2 regions of the Pseudomonas sp. URMO17WK12:I7 genome follow, and region 1 is predicted to be linked to the other one. Evidence: riboswitches for the same ligand, from Rfam matches in the RefSeq annotation. Region 1 holds a riboswitch; the other holds the start of a gene.
The links. Region 1 has a riboswitch for thiamine pyrophosphate ahead of thiC (phosphomethylpyrimidine synthase ThiC). Riboswitches for the same ligand answer to the same signal wherever they lie in the genome.
Positions count from the first base shown of each region.

Region 1 (7,994 bases):
GCGCACCTGTGCCACCACATGGCGCAAACTGTCACGGGTATTGAGGCCCAGCAAGGTGCCCGCCGGGTCGGCGAACAGGTGGGCGTCGGTCAGTTGCACCACATGCACGGGCGCAGGGGAAGGGTGTGGGTGCGGCAACGGCCGTCTCCTCGAACGGGTACTGCACGAATTATGGCGCTGGAACGGTTGCGAGCAAACACTCGCAGCCGAACCAGGTCACATTTCAGCGCACACTTGCCAGCTCGTGGCCACAGGCCAGGCAATGGCTGAGCCATTCGCCGAGGAACAGATTGAGCTGTGCCTTCTCGTCTGGCTGGTGCATGGCTTCGTTGGGGTACGGGTAGATGCTGCGCAGGCGGCGCGTGTGCTCGGCGCTGACCACTTCGGCCATGCGCGCATCGTGATAAACCTGCACCTCAAGGTGAGGCACCGGCAACCAGGGCAGGCTGTGCTCCTGGCGCACCCGCAACGTGGTGGTATAGGGGCAGGCCAGCAGCACATCGAGCACCAGCACACCGAGCATCTGGTCGCCCTGGGTCATGCCGATGCGCCGCGAACTCTGGGTGGTACGCATATCGGGCAGCAGGCGCATGAGCCGGGCATAGTTGGCCTCGCAGGCTGCTTGCAGCCCGGCCAGATCGACCCGATAACGCTCACGCAAGAGGTTCACTTCCACATACCTCGGACTTCATCTTTGTTCAGGGCCAGCCACTGCAGGCTGATGATGGTCGCCGCGTTGCATATACGCCCATCGCGTACCGCCTGCAGCGCATCGTCGAACGACCAGACGCGCACGCGGATGTCCTCACCCTCGGTTTCCAGCCCATGCAAACCGCCGGCACCTTCACTGGTACAGCGGCCGAGGAACAGGTGCACGTACTCGTCGCTGCCGCCTGGCGAAGGAAAGTAGCGGGTCATCGGCCACAGGGCGCTGATGGCCAGGCCGGCTTCCTCTTCGGCTTCGCGGTGGGCGACTTCTTCCGGCTCTTCGGATTCCTTGTCGATCAGCCCGGCGACCATTTCGATCAGCCAAGGGTTGTCGATCTTGCCCAAGGCCCCGACACGGAATTGCTCGATCAGCACCACTTCGTCACGCGCAGGATCATAGGGCAGCACACACACGGCGTCGTGGCGCACGAACAGCTCGCGACTGATCTCACCACTCATGCCGCCTGCGAACAGTTCGTGGCGCAGGCGCACCTTGTCGAGCTTGTAGAAACCCTTGAAGCAATTGGCCCGCTCGGCGATCTCGACCGCCTTGGGCACCGAATTCAACGTGTCTGACATGGAAATCCTCATTTACCTCAATTACCGCATCGCGCCATCCTACTCTGCACGGTTGCCCGTTTCACCCCTTTCCGGCAACCGTTCGCGCACTCGGGACAGTACGCCTTCACTCTGTTAGCTTAGTGGCGAACTGAAGGCCGCGCAGACGGTCAAAGGCCGACTTTTCCCTGTTCTGCAAGGATCATCATGACACTTGTCAAACTGACTTCCGTGGCCGTGCTGGCACTCGCGCTGGGCGCCTGCCAGAGCGTGTTCGCACCCAATTACCGGACCCCGCTCGAGGTCAAGCGTGATGCCTGGGAGCACGTCAAACCTGGCTGCAGCGCAAGCGACTGCCCACTGGTGAACATCGACACCATCCACTTCCCGGCCCAGCCCAAGCTTGATGCCATCGTCGAAAAGCGCCTGCTGCAACTGACCGAAGACAATCAGCATGGCACCGCGCCAAGCACCCTGCAGGCCTACGAGCAGCAATACCTGGCCAGCGCCGACAAACGCAACAGCAGCTACCTGCAAGCCAAGGTACGCGAGCAGCATGACGGGCTGGTGATCATCGAGCTGTCCAGCTACCTCGACAGCGGCGGCGCCCACGGCATGCCGGGGCGCGGCTTCATCAACTACTCGCGCAAGCTGGACAAGGTGCTGACACTGCAGGACATGCTGGTGCCAGGCCAGGAGGAGACCTTCTGGAAGACCGTTGAAGAGTCTCACCGCGCCTGGCTGATCAGCGTGGGTATGGACAAGGACGCCGAATTCGTCAAGACCTGGCCCTTCAAGCGCTCGCCGCACATCGCCCTGACGTACGGCGCGCTGGTGGTGAAGTACGAGGTCTATGCCATCGCGCCCTACTCCATGGGCCACGTGGAGCTGAAGATTCCTTACCCACGCCTGAACGGCGTGCTCAAGCCTGAGCTGTTTCCCGGCCGCGGCTGAAGCTCAGCAGCCCATGCAGACCACCTGCCAGCAGCAGTGCTGGCAGGGTAGCCCCCAGCTCCGGGGCCTTGGCGGCAATCACGTGATAGGCCGCCACGCCCACCACCCAGGCCACCAGCGCCTGCCAGTGCAAACCATCGACCTGTACCGGCAGGCGGCGGCGGCGGATCACGTAGTGGTCCATCAGCACCACGCCGAACAGCGGCGCGAATACCGAACCGATCAACAGCAGGAAGTTCTCGTACTGGGCCAATGGCGCCAGCAAGGCGATCAGCGTACACAGCACACCAATGGCCAAGGCCAGGTGCTCGACCTTCAGCGGCAGCAGCACGCCGGTGGAAACAGCCGCCGAGTGGATGTCGGCGAACGCCTTTTCCGACTCGTCCAGCAGAATCAACAGCAGCGGGATACCCATGCCGGCGCCTGCCAGGGCGAGCAGCAGTGCATTGACTTCGCCACTGGCGGCAAACGCCAGGGTGTAAGCCACACCCAGGCTCATCAGCCAGGTATTGCCGATGAAGTAGCCCACAACGGTTCCGCCGAATACATGCTTGCCGTTGCGGGCAAAGCGCGAGTAGTCGGCGATCAGCGGCAACCATGACAACGGCATGGCGATGGCGATGTCGAAGCCTACCGCCAGCGACATCGAACCATCCCCGGCGCGGTTCCAGAGCTCAGCAAGGTCGGCCTTGGCGAACAGGTTCCAGGTCAGCCACAGGCACGCCCCCAGCAGCAGCCAGATGCCCCAGGCGCGCAGTACTTTGCGCACGAACGCCAACGGCCCGCTGACCGCCAGCAAGGTGGCCAGGCCACCGAAGCACAGGGTCCAGAGCATCGGGCTGTTCCAGGCACTGTCTTCACCGAACGCACGGGCACCCAGCAGGCTGGCAGCATCGCGCATGACGATGATCTCGAACGCCCCCCAGCCCACCAGTTGCAGCAGGTTGAGCAGTGCCGGCAGGCGCGCGCCATGGCGGCCCAGGCTCAGCTTCAGGGTGCCCATGGCCGACAGGCCGGTATCACTGCCGATGACCCCGGCAGCACCCAGCAACAGCACACCGACACCGGTGCCAAGGGCGATGGCCAGTATTGCGCCAGCCAGGCCAAGGCCTGGGGCCAGCATGGCACCGACCTGCAGGACCATCAGGCCGATGCCGAGGGAGAACCACAGAGAGAACAGGTCACGGGCGCCGAAGATGCGCTGGTGGGTGGGGACCGGGTGGTCGGGGGAGAATGGGCTGGGTGATGTCATTTTTGGCGCTCGCCGGCAATGTTGTTGGTGTTCTTGGCGAGGACTTCGTCCTCGAATCGCGACACAAGGCCGCTCCCACAAGTACAGCGCAGGCATCCAGCCTTGCGCAGCCCCTGTGAGAGCGGCCTTGTGTCGCGAAAGGGCCGCAAAGCGGCCCCAGCGTGCTTAGACTTTGTGGTAAAGCTGGCTGCCTTCCTGGCGGAACCGCTCGGCCTGCTCGCGCATGCCTTGCTCGACCGTCACGTCCACGGCCTCGATCTTGGCCGCGTACTCACGCACTTCCTGGGTGATCTTCATCGAGCAGAACTTCGGCCCGCACATCGAGCAGAAGTGCGCGACCTTGGCCGATTCCTTCGGCAAGGTTTCGTCATGGAAGGCGCGCGCGGTATCGGGGTCCAGCCCAAGGTTGAACTGGTCTTCCCAGCGGAATTCGAAACGCGCCTTGGACAAGGCATTGTCGCGAATCTGCGCACCCGGGTGACCTTTGGCGAGGTCCGCAGCATGGGCGGCGATCTTGTAGGTGATGATGCCCGTCTTGACGTCATCCTTGTTCGGCAGGCCCAGGTGCTCCTTGGGCGTGACGTAGCAGAGCATGGCGCAACCGAACCAGCCGATCATTGCCGCACCGATACCCGAGGTGATGTGGTCGTAGCCCGGGGCGATATCGGTGGTCAGCGGGCCGAGGGTGTAGAACGGCGCCTCGTCGCAGCATTCCAGCTGCTTGTCCATGTTCTCCTTGATCAGCTGCATCGGCACGTGGCCGGGGCCTTCGATCATGCACTGCACGTCATGCTTCCAGGCGATCTTGGTCAGCTCCCCGAGGGTTTCCAGCTCACCGAACTGGGCCGCGTCGTTGGCGTCGGCGATCGAACCTGGGCGCAGGCCGTCGCCAAGCGAGAAGCTGACGTCGTAGGCCTTCATGATTTCGCAAATCTCGTCGAAGTGCGTGTACAGGAAGTTTTCCTTGTGATGCGCCAGGCACCACTTGGCCATGATCGAGCCACCGCGGCTTACGATACCGGTGACGCGCTTGGCGGTCAGCGGCACATAGCGCAATAGCACACCGGCGTGGATGGTGAAGTAGTCCACGCCTTGCTCGGCCTGTTCGATCAAGGTGTCGCGGAACAGCTCCCAGGTCAGGTCCTCGGCCACGCCGTTGACCTTTTCCAAGGCTTGGTAGATTGGCACGGTACCGATCGGCACCGGCGAGTTGCGGATGATCCACTCGCGGGTTTCGTGAATGTGCTTGCCGGTGGACAGGTCCATGACGGTGTCCGAGCCCCAGCGAATACCCCAGGTCAGCTTGGCCACTTCTTCCTCGATCGAGGAACCCAGGGCGCTATTGCCAATGTTGCCGTTGATCTTCACCAGGAAGTTGCGGCCGATGATCATCGGCTCCACTTCAGGGTGGTTGATGTTGGCCGGGATGATCGCGCGGCCACGGGCGACTTCCTGGCGAACGAACTCTGGGGTGATTTCTTTCGGAATGTTGGCACCGAAGCTGTGGCCGGCGTGCTGCTCGTTCAGCAGGCCAGCAGCGCGGGCTTCCTGCAGCTTCATGTTCTCGCGGATGGCCACGTATTCCATCTCGGCGGTGATGATGCCCTGGCGGGCATAGTGCATCTGCGAGACGTTGGCGCCAGCCTTGGCACGGCGAGGGTTGCGCACGTGGGCAAAACGCAGCTTGGCCAGCTCCGCATCGTTCAGGCGCTGCTGGCCGAAGTCGGAGCTCAGGCCGCCCAGGCGCTCGGTGTCGCCACGCGCCTCGATCCAGGCCGATCGCACATCGGCCAGGCCCTTGCGCACATCGATGATGACGTTGGGGTCGGTGTACGGGCCGGAGGTGTCGTAGACCAGCACCGGTGCATTGCTTTCGCCACCGAAGTCGGTCGGGGTGTCGTCCAGGCTGATTTCGCGCATGGGTACGCGGATGTCCGGGCGCGAGCCTTCGACATAGACCTTGCGCGAACGCGGGAACGGTTGCACGGACTGCTGATCGACTTGCGCCGATTCGCTGAGGTTGATCGTTTTTTCTTGTTTGGTCATCACAGGCTCTCCAGACGGCTTCCTAGCAGTGGAATGTCGGGGTGAACCTGAACGACGCGGACGCACCCTTGACGGGTGCAGTGCCGGACATGGGGGTGCCTGAAGCTGCATGCAGCTGCGACATTCCCGGACCTGGCACAAGAGGCTCCCCGGGAAGGCGAGCAATCTTGTTCCCTACGCAGGCGCTAACCTGATCAGGTTCAACGGGATCCGCACCTCTGCGATCTCAGCCTTTGCTTCAAGGCACCCCGACAAGAACATGCGCAGTCTAGACTGGAGTGGTCGGCAAAGCCAAGCGGGTAAAACGCAGGGGAGATGAAAGGCGCAACCTATGATTGTTGGCGGGTGCGCATGGCACTACACTGGCCCGTCGCTCGATACTCAACAGTTCAGTAATTAAATTTCGTACAAGGATTGCCTCTATGCTGCGCAAACTTTCACTGGCGATAGCCGTGTCTTGTGCGTCCAACGGAGTGGCCTGGGCAGCGGATTTGCCGACTCCGGTAAAAACCGACCTGGTCAGTGTTTATCAGGAAGCGGTCGACAACAACGCCGATCTTGCAGCCGCCCGTGCCGATTATGGCGCTCAGAAAGAAATCGTGCCGCAGGCCCGTGCCGGCTTGCTGCCAAACCTCTCGGCTGGTGCCGAGATGCTCAATACCCGCACCAAGATCGACCAGCCTTCGGCTACCGCCAACCGCAGCGGCAATACCTGGAGCGCGACCCTCGCGCAGCCGATCTTCCGCGCGGATCGCTGGTTCCAGCTGCAAGCCGCCGAAGCGGTGAACGAACAGGCAGCCTTGCAATTGTCGGCTACCGAGCAAAACCTGATCCTGCAGACCGCGCAGGATTACTTCTCGGTACTGCGCGCCCAGGACAACTTGGCGGCTACCAAGGCCGAGGAAGCGGCCTTCAAGCGCCAGCTGGACCAGTCCAACGAACGTTTCGACGTCGGCCTTTCCGACAAGACCGACGTGCTGCAGTCCCAGGCCAGCTACGATACCGCCCGGGCCAACCGGATCATCGCCGAGCGCCAGGTACAGGACGCGTTCGAGGCCTTGGTCACCCTGACCAACCGCGAATACAGCTCGATCCAGGGTGTGGTCCACACGCTACCGGTGAAAGTGCCAACCCCCAACGATGCCAAGGCCTGGGTAGAAACCGCAGGCCGCCAGAACCTCAATCTGCTGGCCACCAACCACGCCGTTGCCGCCGCCGAAGAAACCCTGCGCCAGCGCAAGGCCGGCCACGCGCCGACCCTCGATGCGGTGGCCAAGTACGAAAAAGGCGACAACGACAGCCTCGGCTTCACCAACCCGTCACCGTTCGGCCAGCGCTACAGCGGAGATGTGGAACAGACCAGCGTCGGCCTGCAGCTGAATATCCCGATCTACAGCGGCGGCCTGACCAGCTCGCAAGTCCGCGAGGCTTATCAGCGCCTGAGCCAGAGCGAACAGCAGCGTGAGAGCCTGCGCCGCCAGGTGGTGGAGAACACCCGCAACCTGCACCGTGCGGTAAACACCGATGTGGAGCAGGTGCAGGCGCGCAAGCAGTCGATCATTTCCAACCAGAGTGCGCTGGAAGCCACTGAAATCGGCTACCAGGTCGGTACCCGCAACATCGTCGACGTGCTCGACGCCCAGCGCCAGCTGTACACCTCGGTGCGTGACTACAACAACAGCCGCTATGACTACATTCTCGACAACCTGAGCCTCAAGCAAGCTGCCGGGACCTTGAGCCCGCAGGACCTGCAGGACCTCAAGCAATATCTGAAACCGGACTACAACCCGGACAAGGACTTCCTGCCACCGGACCTGGCTGCTGCGGCAGCCAAGAACTTCGAGCGCAGGCCTTGAGATGAGCGCTGGATTCTTCGCGGGTAAACCCGCTCCCACAGGTATCACACAGGGCCTGAGGCCAATGGTGAACCTGTAGGAACGGGTTAACCCGCGAAGAAGGCCACACAAAAATCAGCGGATGAGCGCGCCCAGCCCATCCAGCAAGCGCTGCAAGGCGCCCTGGTTGGCCCGCATCACCGCCCTGCCCGCTTCGCCCATGCGCTGCGCATCCTGAGGCAGTTCGATCAAGCGCCGCACCGCTTCGGCCAGCCCGTCGGCATCATCAACCTGCTGCAACGCCCCCGCCTCGCGCAACATGGCGCTGATTTCGAGGAAATTGAACACATGTGGCCCCATGAGCACCGGCAATGCCAGTGCCGCTGGCTCCAATGGGTTATGGCCCCCCGTGGCCACCAGGCTGCCGCCGACAAAGGCGATATCGGCCAAGGCGTAGAGGAAAAGCAGCTCGCCCATGGTGTCGCCGAGCAATACGCGGGTCTGAGCTTCGACCACAGTTCCAACAGAGCGGCGCACAGTGGTGAACTGGGCGGCACACAACGCATGTACCGCATCGAAGCGCTCAGGGTGGCGCGGCACCAAAAGCAATAACGCATCACCATGTACCTGCAGCAGCTTCT
Region 1 covers NZ_QLTL01000008.1:110,982-118,975, reverse strand. Annotated here, with positions in the region: gene cpdA (3',5'-cyclic-AMP phosphodiesterase) at 1-138, opposite strand, end outside; gene H040_RS12770 (DUF1249 domain-containing protein) at 224-676, opposite strand; gene H040_RS12765 (NUDIX domain-containing protein) at 667-1,287, opposite strand; gene H040_RS12760 (RsiV family protein) at 1,474-2,220, shown strand; gene cytX (putative hydroxymethylpyrimidine transporter CytX) at 2,189-3,472, opposite strand; gene thiC (phosphomethylpyrimidine synthase ThiC) at 3,638-5,518, opposite strand; TPP riboswitch at 5,673-5,779, opposite strand; gene H040_RS12745 (TolC family outer membrane protein) at 5,941-7,374, shown strand; gene waaA (lipid IV(A) 3-deoxy-D-manno-octulosonic acid transferase) at 7,489-7,994, opposite strand, start outside.

Region 2 (7,994 bases), on a different contig from region 1:
GTGGCAGTCTCACTTTGCCTGCTGGCTCGATGAGCTGCCCGAGGCCAGCCCGCCAGCGCATGTCTGGCAGGCGATCGAGGCGCAGTTGTTCCCTGCTGGCAGCCAGCAGCCGAGAGAACGAGCGGCCTGGTGGGGCGGCCTCGGGTTCTGGCGTTGGACCTCGGCGGCTCTGGCGGCCGGCTTGCTGGCAAGCGTGATCACGCTGCTGCGGCCGCCCCCTCCAGCGCCGCCCGCAATGCTTGCCCGCCTGGAGCAGAGCGACGGGATCACGCTGTTTGCCGCGACGGTTCAAGCCGGTGGAGCCAGCGTGCTGTTCGTCCCCACCCAAACCGCCACCTGGCAGAATCGTAGTGCCCAGGCCTGGCTGATCGGTGGCGATGGCACAGCGCATTCGCTTGGCCTGCTGCCGGACAACGCCGCCACAGCCTTGGCCGTGCCCTCGGAACTGGCTGATGCGTTGACCGACGGCGCGGTGCTGGCGGTGTCACTTGAACCGCTGAACGGCTCGCCGACCGGGCTGCCGACCGGTCCCGTCATCGCCCAGGGAAAAATAACGTCGTTGTGATGCATCCATTCGGGCTGCTGCTCCGTATATTCCTCACCTTCATCCGAAGGCCGAAGAATCGAGGAGACGCATCATGCTTACCTTTGTTCAACGCATTGCCGCGACCTGCCTGGCCGCCCTCTGCCTGGCCGCGTCCCCCGGTTTCGCCGCCAGCCCTCCCATGCTCGGCGGCGCCCCCGGGCCCTAGACTTAGTACGTACGGGAAAACGGAATGTACCAACTGCGGGACCGAATATTTTCAAATATGCAACAGCGGCAACTCACATGAAGCGTGCTGCGCCTGGAAAAACCGCCCAAAACCTAGACCCCGGTAGCTGGACTTTGCCTTTATCCACTGACAAAGTAGGGAAATCTCACGGACGAGCCCACAATCAAGCAAGGCGATTCTATGGCAATCGATTCTCCTCTTGTCCGCAGACTTCGTATTTTCACGTCATTCAACCCACGGCTATTCCTGCGCCGGCTGAACAAGGAAGAGGTCAACCTCATCGACCACTTCCGCACCCTGCCTGAGCGCGACCGGATCGCCGTACGGTACATGTGCACGGCGATTCACAAGACTTCAATGCAAAAGCCCGAATGAATAGCCTGGCCTCAGGCAGCGCCATCCAGCCCCATCTGCCAGAAATCAGCCTCCAGCCGCGAAGCCTGGCCAAAGATCTGTGCCAGCTCTACAAACCGCTGCTCGGTCATGCTCCGCGCCGCCAGTTCATCCAGGTGCTTGCGCGCCGCTGCCGCCACGCCCTGGTAAGCCTCGCCGGCATACTCGCCAATCCACTCCCGGTACGGGTGGTCGCTCAAGTCCCCGATGCGCGCTGCCAGCGTGCGGCCGATCTCGGCGTACCCGATCACGCACGGCGCCAACGCCGCATGCAGTTCAAGCAAATCACCCGCCGCGCCGCAGTCGAGCACGTAGCGGGTGTAAGCCACGGTCGCCTGGTGTTCCGGCGCTGCCTGGATGTCGGCCTGCGACAACCCCCAGCGCGCGCACAAGCGCAGGTGCAGCTCGGTCTCGTCGAGAATTGCCGCCAGGCCCGCCTGGGCAGCGCGGATATCCGCCGGAAGGCGGCTCTTGTAGGCGGCCAGTGCCCAGGCGCGGGCGAACTGGATGAGGAACAGGTAGTCCTGGATCAGGTAAGTACGGAAAGCTTCCTCTGGCAGCGTGCCCTCACCCATCTGCCGCACGAAGTCGTGGTCGACATAGCGGCTCCACTGCCCGGCAGTAGCAGCCTTCAAGCGCTCGAAAATATCCATGCTCAAGCCTCCTCGGTGTAGACGGCGTCGAAGAAGGCCAGCTCCAGCGCCACGGTGCGGGCGTAAAAATCACTGGCCAATGCCGCCTCCTGTGGGCCTACCCGGTCCAGTTCGGCCTTCAGGAAGGCAACAAAATCACAGAATGCCGGGTTGTCGTGCAGGGTGATCCATTCGGCATAGACGAAGTTGGCAGGTAACGGCTTGGGTGCCTTGAGGGCCCAGTCCAGATAAAGGCCTTCGGCAACGTTGAGAACGGCCAGTGCGGCAGCATAGGAACGGGTAGCGGCGGCCTCGCGCATGATGGCCTTGAAGCCGGCGGTAGGTGCAGTGTCTGCGGGCTCGGTGCGTTGCGCCGGGCTGACATCCAGGGCCTCGAACGCACGCAGGAAATAGGTGTTTTCGTCGCTGGAGATCATCCCTGCGAAGCGGCCGAAGCGCAGGCGGGCTTCAAAGGTGTCGGCCGTGGCGATCGCGGCGCCGAGCAAGGTCAGGAAGCTGTCGAGAAAGCGGTGGTCCTGGACCAGGTAGCGGACCATGATCGGGTCGGCCACGCTGCCCGCGCAAAGTTCGGTGACGAAGCGGTGGCCAACGGCGGCAGACCAGGTGGGTTGGTTCTGGCGTTGAAGGGTTTCGCTGAAGCGTTCGGTCATGTTGCTGCCCCCCTTGGGCATGACAGCGAGACCGTAGCGGCTGGGCATGATGTGGCCTCGCAATGAGGCCGGCAAAAAGGCAGGTCGGTAGTCCCATCCCTTCGCCGGCATGATCCGGATCAGGTTCGAAGGGTCACCGCGCTGCAGTTGCCAGCGGTTTCTCAGCCCGTTGCCGGGCTCCCCTTGGTGGGTAACAGGTATACAGCCCCAATCACCCATTGTCACCATTCCCATCACCGGAGTTGGGCCAAGCCCTGCCCAGTTTCGGGGGCCTACACCCGCTCTTTGACACCCCATTATTTTGCGCGCCTCAGGCGCCACAAGGATTTGTATAACAAAGCATTACGGAAACATCTGTTGGCACATCCGTTGCTCAGGCCTTGAAAAACCGGCAATACGCCATTGATGGCCCGTAGCCATTTAGCCGTGAGCGAGGCACCAGGCAATGAAAAACCCTGCCGTGATCCACCCCAACAGCCACGCCTTCAAATTGTCCGCCGTAACCGCGCTGATGCTCAGCCTCGGACTGATCTCAGCCATGGCCTCCTCGCTGGATGATGTCAGCCAGCCACCGCCGACGGACCCGTCGCATTACGATGACCAGCCGGCTGACCCAGCCCCGGCGCTGCTTAACCTGTTCACCTTGCCCGAGGCCAACGAAGGCGCCCTGGAACTGCAAAACGGGGTATACGGCACTCGCACGAGCAACCGCGTCGACAACGTGCTGCCGCCTGCCTTGCAGACGTCACGCAATTACCCTACCAACGGCAAGCCGAGCCCGTTGTTCGGCGCCCAGCCGTTCACCCAGCAACTGCTGCTGTTCGAGGAATTCGGCCCGGAGAAACTCGACCCCAACCTGCCACCCCCTACCCTGACCTTCCCGGTCCCCACACTGGGCGCAGCCCCTGCGCAAGACCCGGACGTGGTGGCCCGCAGCAGCCCGAATGGCAACGCCTTGGAAGCCTTCCTCAAGCAACCGGGCCTATTCCCGTTCCCGACCCAGTACGCCAACACCCTCGACCGCAACCCGTGGAAGGCGCAGATCGAGCTGTTCCTCAACCGCAACTCGGTCGGCTCGCCAGCAGAAGGCCGGCCACCAGGAAAAGGCTGGGCACACCAGCGCTGGAACGAATTCTACCCCCAGGCGGCGTTCAAGACGGCGCAGGCCGGTGCGCGCATCAACCAGGGGCTGCGTGACCGCAAGCAGTTGCACAACTATGCCGTCGGCGAGTTCGCGCCGGGCGGCCTGTACTACCAGACCTCGGACATCCCCACCACCCTCGGCACCACCAAGGGCATCGACCCCCGCTTCCACCCGAATTTCCCGCAGCAGAACCACAAATCGCTGTGGACCTTCGACGGCACCTTCCCGCCGAAGCTGCTGATGGTCCGCTATGGCCAGCCGGTGCTGATGCGCCACTACAACGCGCTGCCCATCGACCCGGCGGCCAACGCAGGCTTTGGCCTGCACACCATTTCCACCCACGAGCACAACGGACACTCCCCGGCCGAGAGCGATGGCTTCGCCAACGCCTACTTCTTCCCTGGGCAGTACTATGACTACCGCTGGCCGATCCAGTTGGCGGGCTACGACACCATCAACACCCGTGCCGAAGACCCGCGTGCCGCCTTCCCCTGCTCGCCCGGCGAAACCCTGTTCGTCAACGACGCAAGCCCTGGGCTGAAGACCTGCGAGAACGGCAGCATCAAGATTCGTGGGGACTGGCACGAAACCATGAGTACCCACTGGTTCCACGACCACATGATGGATTTCACGGCGCAGAACGTCTACAAGGGCAACGCCGTGATGATGAACTACTACAGCGCCATCGACCGCGGCAACGAAGCGCTGCAGGACGGCGTCAACCTGCGCTTTCCGAGCGGTTCGGCCATGCCGTGGGGCAACCGCGACTACGACGTCAACCTGGTGATCGCTGACAAGGCCTGGGATCAGAACGGCCAGCTGTGGTTCAACCCGTTCAACACCGACGGCTTCCTCGGTGACCAGGTGCTGGTCAACTGGCAGTACCAGCCCAAGCTCAAGGTGCGCGCCCGCAGCTACCGCTTCCGCATCCTCAACGGCTCGGTGTCGCGCTACTTCAAGTTCGCGGTGGTCCGTGAAATTGCAGGCAACGGTGGTGAGTTCAAGGGCCCGTCCGGCTCCAACGTGTCTTACGCCCGCGTGCCGTTCCACATGATCGCCAACGACGGCAACATCATGGAACACGCCGTGCCATTCGACGGCACCATGGACCTCAACGGCGACGGCAAGACCGACGACAACAACGGCATCCTGCCACTGCAAGGCATCGCCGAGCGTTACGACATCATCATCAACTTCGCCAAGAATGGCATCAAGGTCGGCGACAAACTGTACTTCGTCAACATCATGGAGCATGAGACCGGCAAGGGCCCGAAACAACCCATCTCGCTGGCCGACGTGCTGTCCGAGAAGTACAAGGCAGTGATCAAGCAGACCAGCAACGGGCCTGAATGGGACAAAGGCGACCCGGTGGTCGGCAAGTTCCTGCAACTGGTCGTGCAGCCCTACAGCGGCACCGATGTCAGCATGGACCCGAGTGCCTATGAACCGGCCAAACCGGGCAAGGCTGAAGGCCTCAAAATGATCCCGCTGACCATCGACCGCAATGCCGTGGCCGACCAGGCCAAGATCAAGGCGGCCCGCCACCGCGAGTTCACCTTCGGCCGCTCCGACGGTACCGACACCACCCCCTGGACCATCAAGACCGACGGTGGCTTCGGCTATAGCATGGACCCACGGCGCATCTCTGCCGCCACGCAACTGGCCAGCGAAGCGACCCAAGGTGGCTTCAGTGGCGACGGCACCCTGGAAGTGTGGAAGATCAAGAACGGCGGCAGCGGCTGGAGCCACCCGGTGCATGTGCACTTCGAAGAAGGCGTGGTCCTCAGCCGTGACGGCAAGGCTCCACCGGAATGGGAAAAATGGGCGCGCAAGGACGTCTACCGCATCGGCCCGGATGCTGACTCCTCAAGCGAAGTGGAAATGGCCATCCGCTTCCGTGAGTTCGCCGGTACCTACATGGAGCACTGCCACAACACCCAGCACGAAGACAGCTCGATGCTGCTGCGCTGGGACATCGAACACCCTGGGCAATTCCAGGTGATGCCGACTCCATTGCCGGGTTGGGATGGCGTGCAATACATGGCCTCGGTGGGCCTGCCGACCTTCCGTACCGCCAGCAACAACAGCACGGACCCGGCCAACAAGCCACCGGTGGCGGTGAACGACAGCGCAGCGACCACAGCGGGCAAACCGATCGTGATCAACGTGCTGGCCAACGACACCGACCCCGAAGGCAACCTGCCGCTTACCGTCAAGGGCCTCAGCCAGCCGGACTCGGGCAAGGGCTCGGTCAGCACCGACGGCACCACCGTGACCTACACGCCGCCGGCGACGGTCGACACCCCGTTCACCGCCAGCTTCAACTACACCGCGCGTGACGCCAAGGGCGCCGATTCGCTGAACCAGGCAACGGTCAGTGTCGCGGTAGGCCCCGCGGTGGTGGCGGACCAGATCGAGGTCAGCAGTGCCGTGGTGCAGGTGCGCAGCAACAACCGCTACACCTGGGACATTTCCGGCACCACCTCGGTGGCCAGCGGCAACAGCATCACGGTGACCGCAGCCACCACCAGTGGCCCGCTGAACCTGGGTACGGCGACGCTGACGGCGGCATCCAGCGGAGCGCGCTGGCGGTTGTCGGTGAGCACCACCGGCAACGGCCCGGCGACACCGGCGACAATCACCGTGAAGTCGGCACTGGGCCAGAGCGTGACGGCACCCATCAGCATCAAGTAACAGCGGGGCCGCTCTGCGGCCCATCGCCGGCAAGCCGGCTGCCACAGGTACAGCGCAGGTTCAGAGCGATGCGCAGCGCCTGTGGTAGCGAGCTAGCCGGCGATGAGGCCGTCCATCACCACACAAGCAGAAAGAGGATCGCATCATGGCCATGTCATGGCGTGTTCTACTTGCCCTCACCCTGTTCGCCGCCGGTACTCATTACTGGCCGATCAAGCCAGCACAGTCGGCACCCTCGGTCGAGGCCAGCACACCGTGGGGCGCCAACTACTTCCCCAACACCCCGCTGGTGACCCAGGACGGCAAGAAGGTGCGGTTCTTCGACGACCTGATCAAGGACAAGGTGGTGGCGATCAACTTCATCTTCACCGGCTGCTCCGACTCCTGCCCGGTGGAAACCGCCCGCCTGCGCCAGGTACAGAAAATCCTCGGTGACCGGATCGGCAAGGACATCTTCCTCTACTCCATCAGCATCGACCCTTACAACGACACCCCCACCACCCTCAAGCGCTACGCCGAGAAGTTCGGCATCGGCCCCGGCTGGACCCTGCTCACGGGCGAACCAGGCGATATCGAACAGCTGCGCCGGCGCCTGGGCCTGTATATCGAAGGCCTGGAGAACGGCCGTTCCAAGGACCACAACCTGAGCCTGATCATCGGCAACCAGGCCACTGGCCGCTGGATGAAGGCCTCGCCCTTCGAAAGCCCGTACATCCTCGCCGACCGCCTGGGCAACAGCCTGCACAACTGGAAACAGGCCAGCGACATGGCCAACGACTACGCCAGCGCACCGGAAATCCGCCCGCCCAGCAGTGGCGAACAGATCTTCCGTACCCGCTGCTCCTCGTGCCACACCGTGGGCAACAGCGAACCCGGCCGACCCGGCATCGGCCCCGACCTGCTGGGCGTGACCCAGCAACGCGACCCCAGCTGGCTGATACGCTGGCTGAAGGAGCCTGACCAGATGCTGGCCGAGAAGGAACCGCTAGCCACCCTGCTCTACGAACAGTACAACCGCCTGGCCATGCCCAACATGCGCCTGGGCGATACCGAGGTCACTGCGCTGATCACTTACCTGCAGGAAGAAACTTCACGCATACAGGCGCCCCTGGCTGACCGGGGAAAGCCTTAGAGGCAATTAGCCATTAGTCATGAGGTTGTCATCTGTCTGTCGTATTTTTCGACCATCACCCAGGGTCGGGAATACCAGCAGTGATACGCCGCTCTCTCTCCTCCGCAGGCCTCCTGCGCCTGTTGATCCTGATGCTCTGTGCCGCCACCCTGACCTTCCTCTGGGGGCTTCACGTCACCCAGAAAGCCGCCTCGCGCCAGGATGCGCTGGCAGCCAAGGCGGCCGAGCACCTGAACCTGGCCAGCATCGTTGCCGAAAGCCTGCGCCAGCTGGTCGACCGCGCCCAGGCCGTGGGCCGGGTGACCCAGGACGACATGAAGTCGCTGCGCCAGGGCAGCCTGAGCCTGGCCAGGCTGCTGGCCGAAGACCCGGTGTTCAAGCGCATGAGCCTGTACGACCGCCAGGGCCGGCTGCTTTCCACCAGCCACAGCGATGAACCTGCAACACTGCCTAGCGACTGGCTGAAGCAATTGCAGGTGCATGTCGCCCACTACGGTTTCAAACCTTTCCTGCCCCGGGCCACCCCAGACACTTCGGCATCGACCATGCCCCACT
Region 2 covers NZ_QLTL01000006.1:22,209-30,202, reverse strand. Annotated here, with positions in the region: gene H040_RS09535 (anti-sigma factor) at 1-565, shown strand, start outside; gene H040_RS09530 (hypothetical protein) at 954-1,148, shown strand; gene tenA (thiaminase II) at 1,160-1,825, opposite strand; gene H040_RS09520 (TenA family protein) at 1,822-2,469, opposite strand; TPP riboswitch at 2,549-2,663, opposite strand; gene H040_RS09515 (Ig-like domain-containing protein) at 2,915-6,307, shown strand; gene H040_RS09510 (SCO family protein) at 6,453-7,439, shown strand; gene H040_RS09505 (putative bifunctional diguanylate cyclase/phosphodiesterase) at 7,520-7,994, shown strand, end outside.
Region 2: it holds a riboswitch for thiamine pyrophosphate, as region 1 does, so the genes downstream of both, H040_RS09520 (TenA family protein) here and thiC (phosphomethylpyrimidine synthase ThiC) in region 1, are expected to answer to the same signal.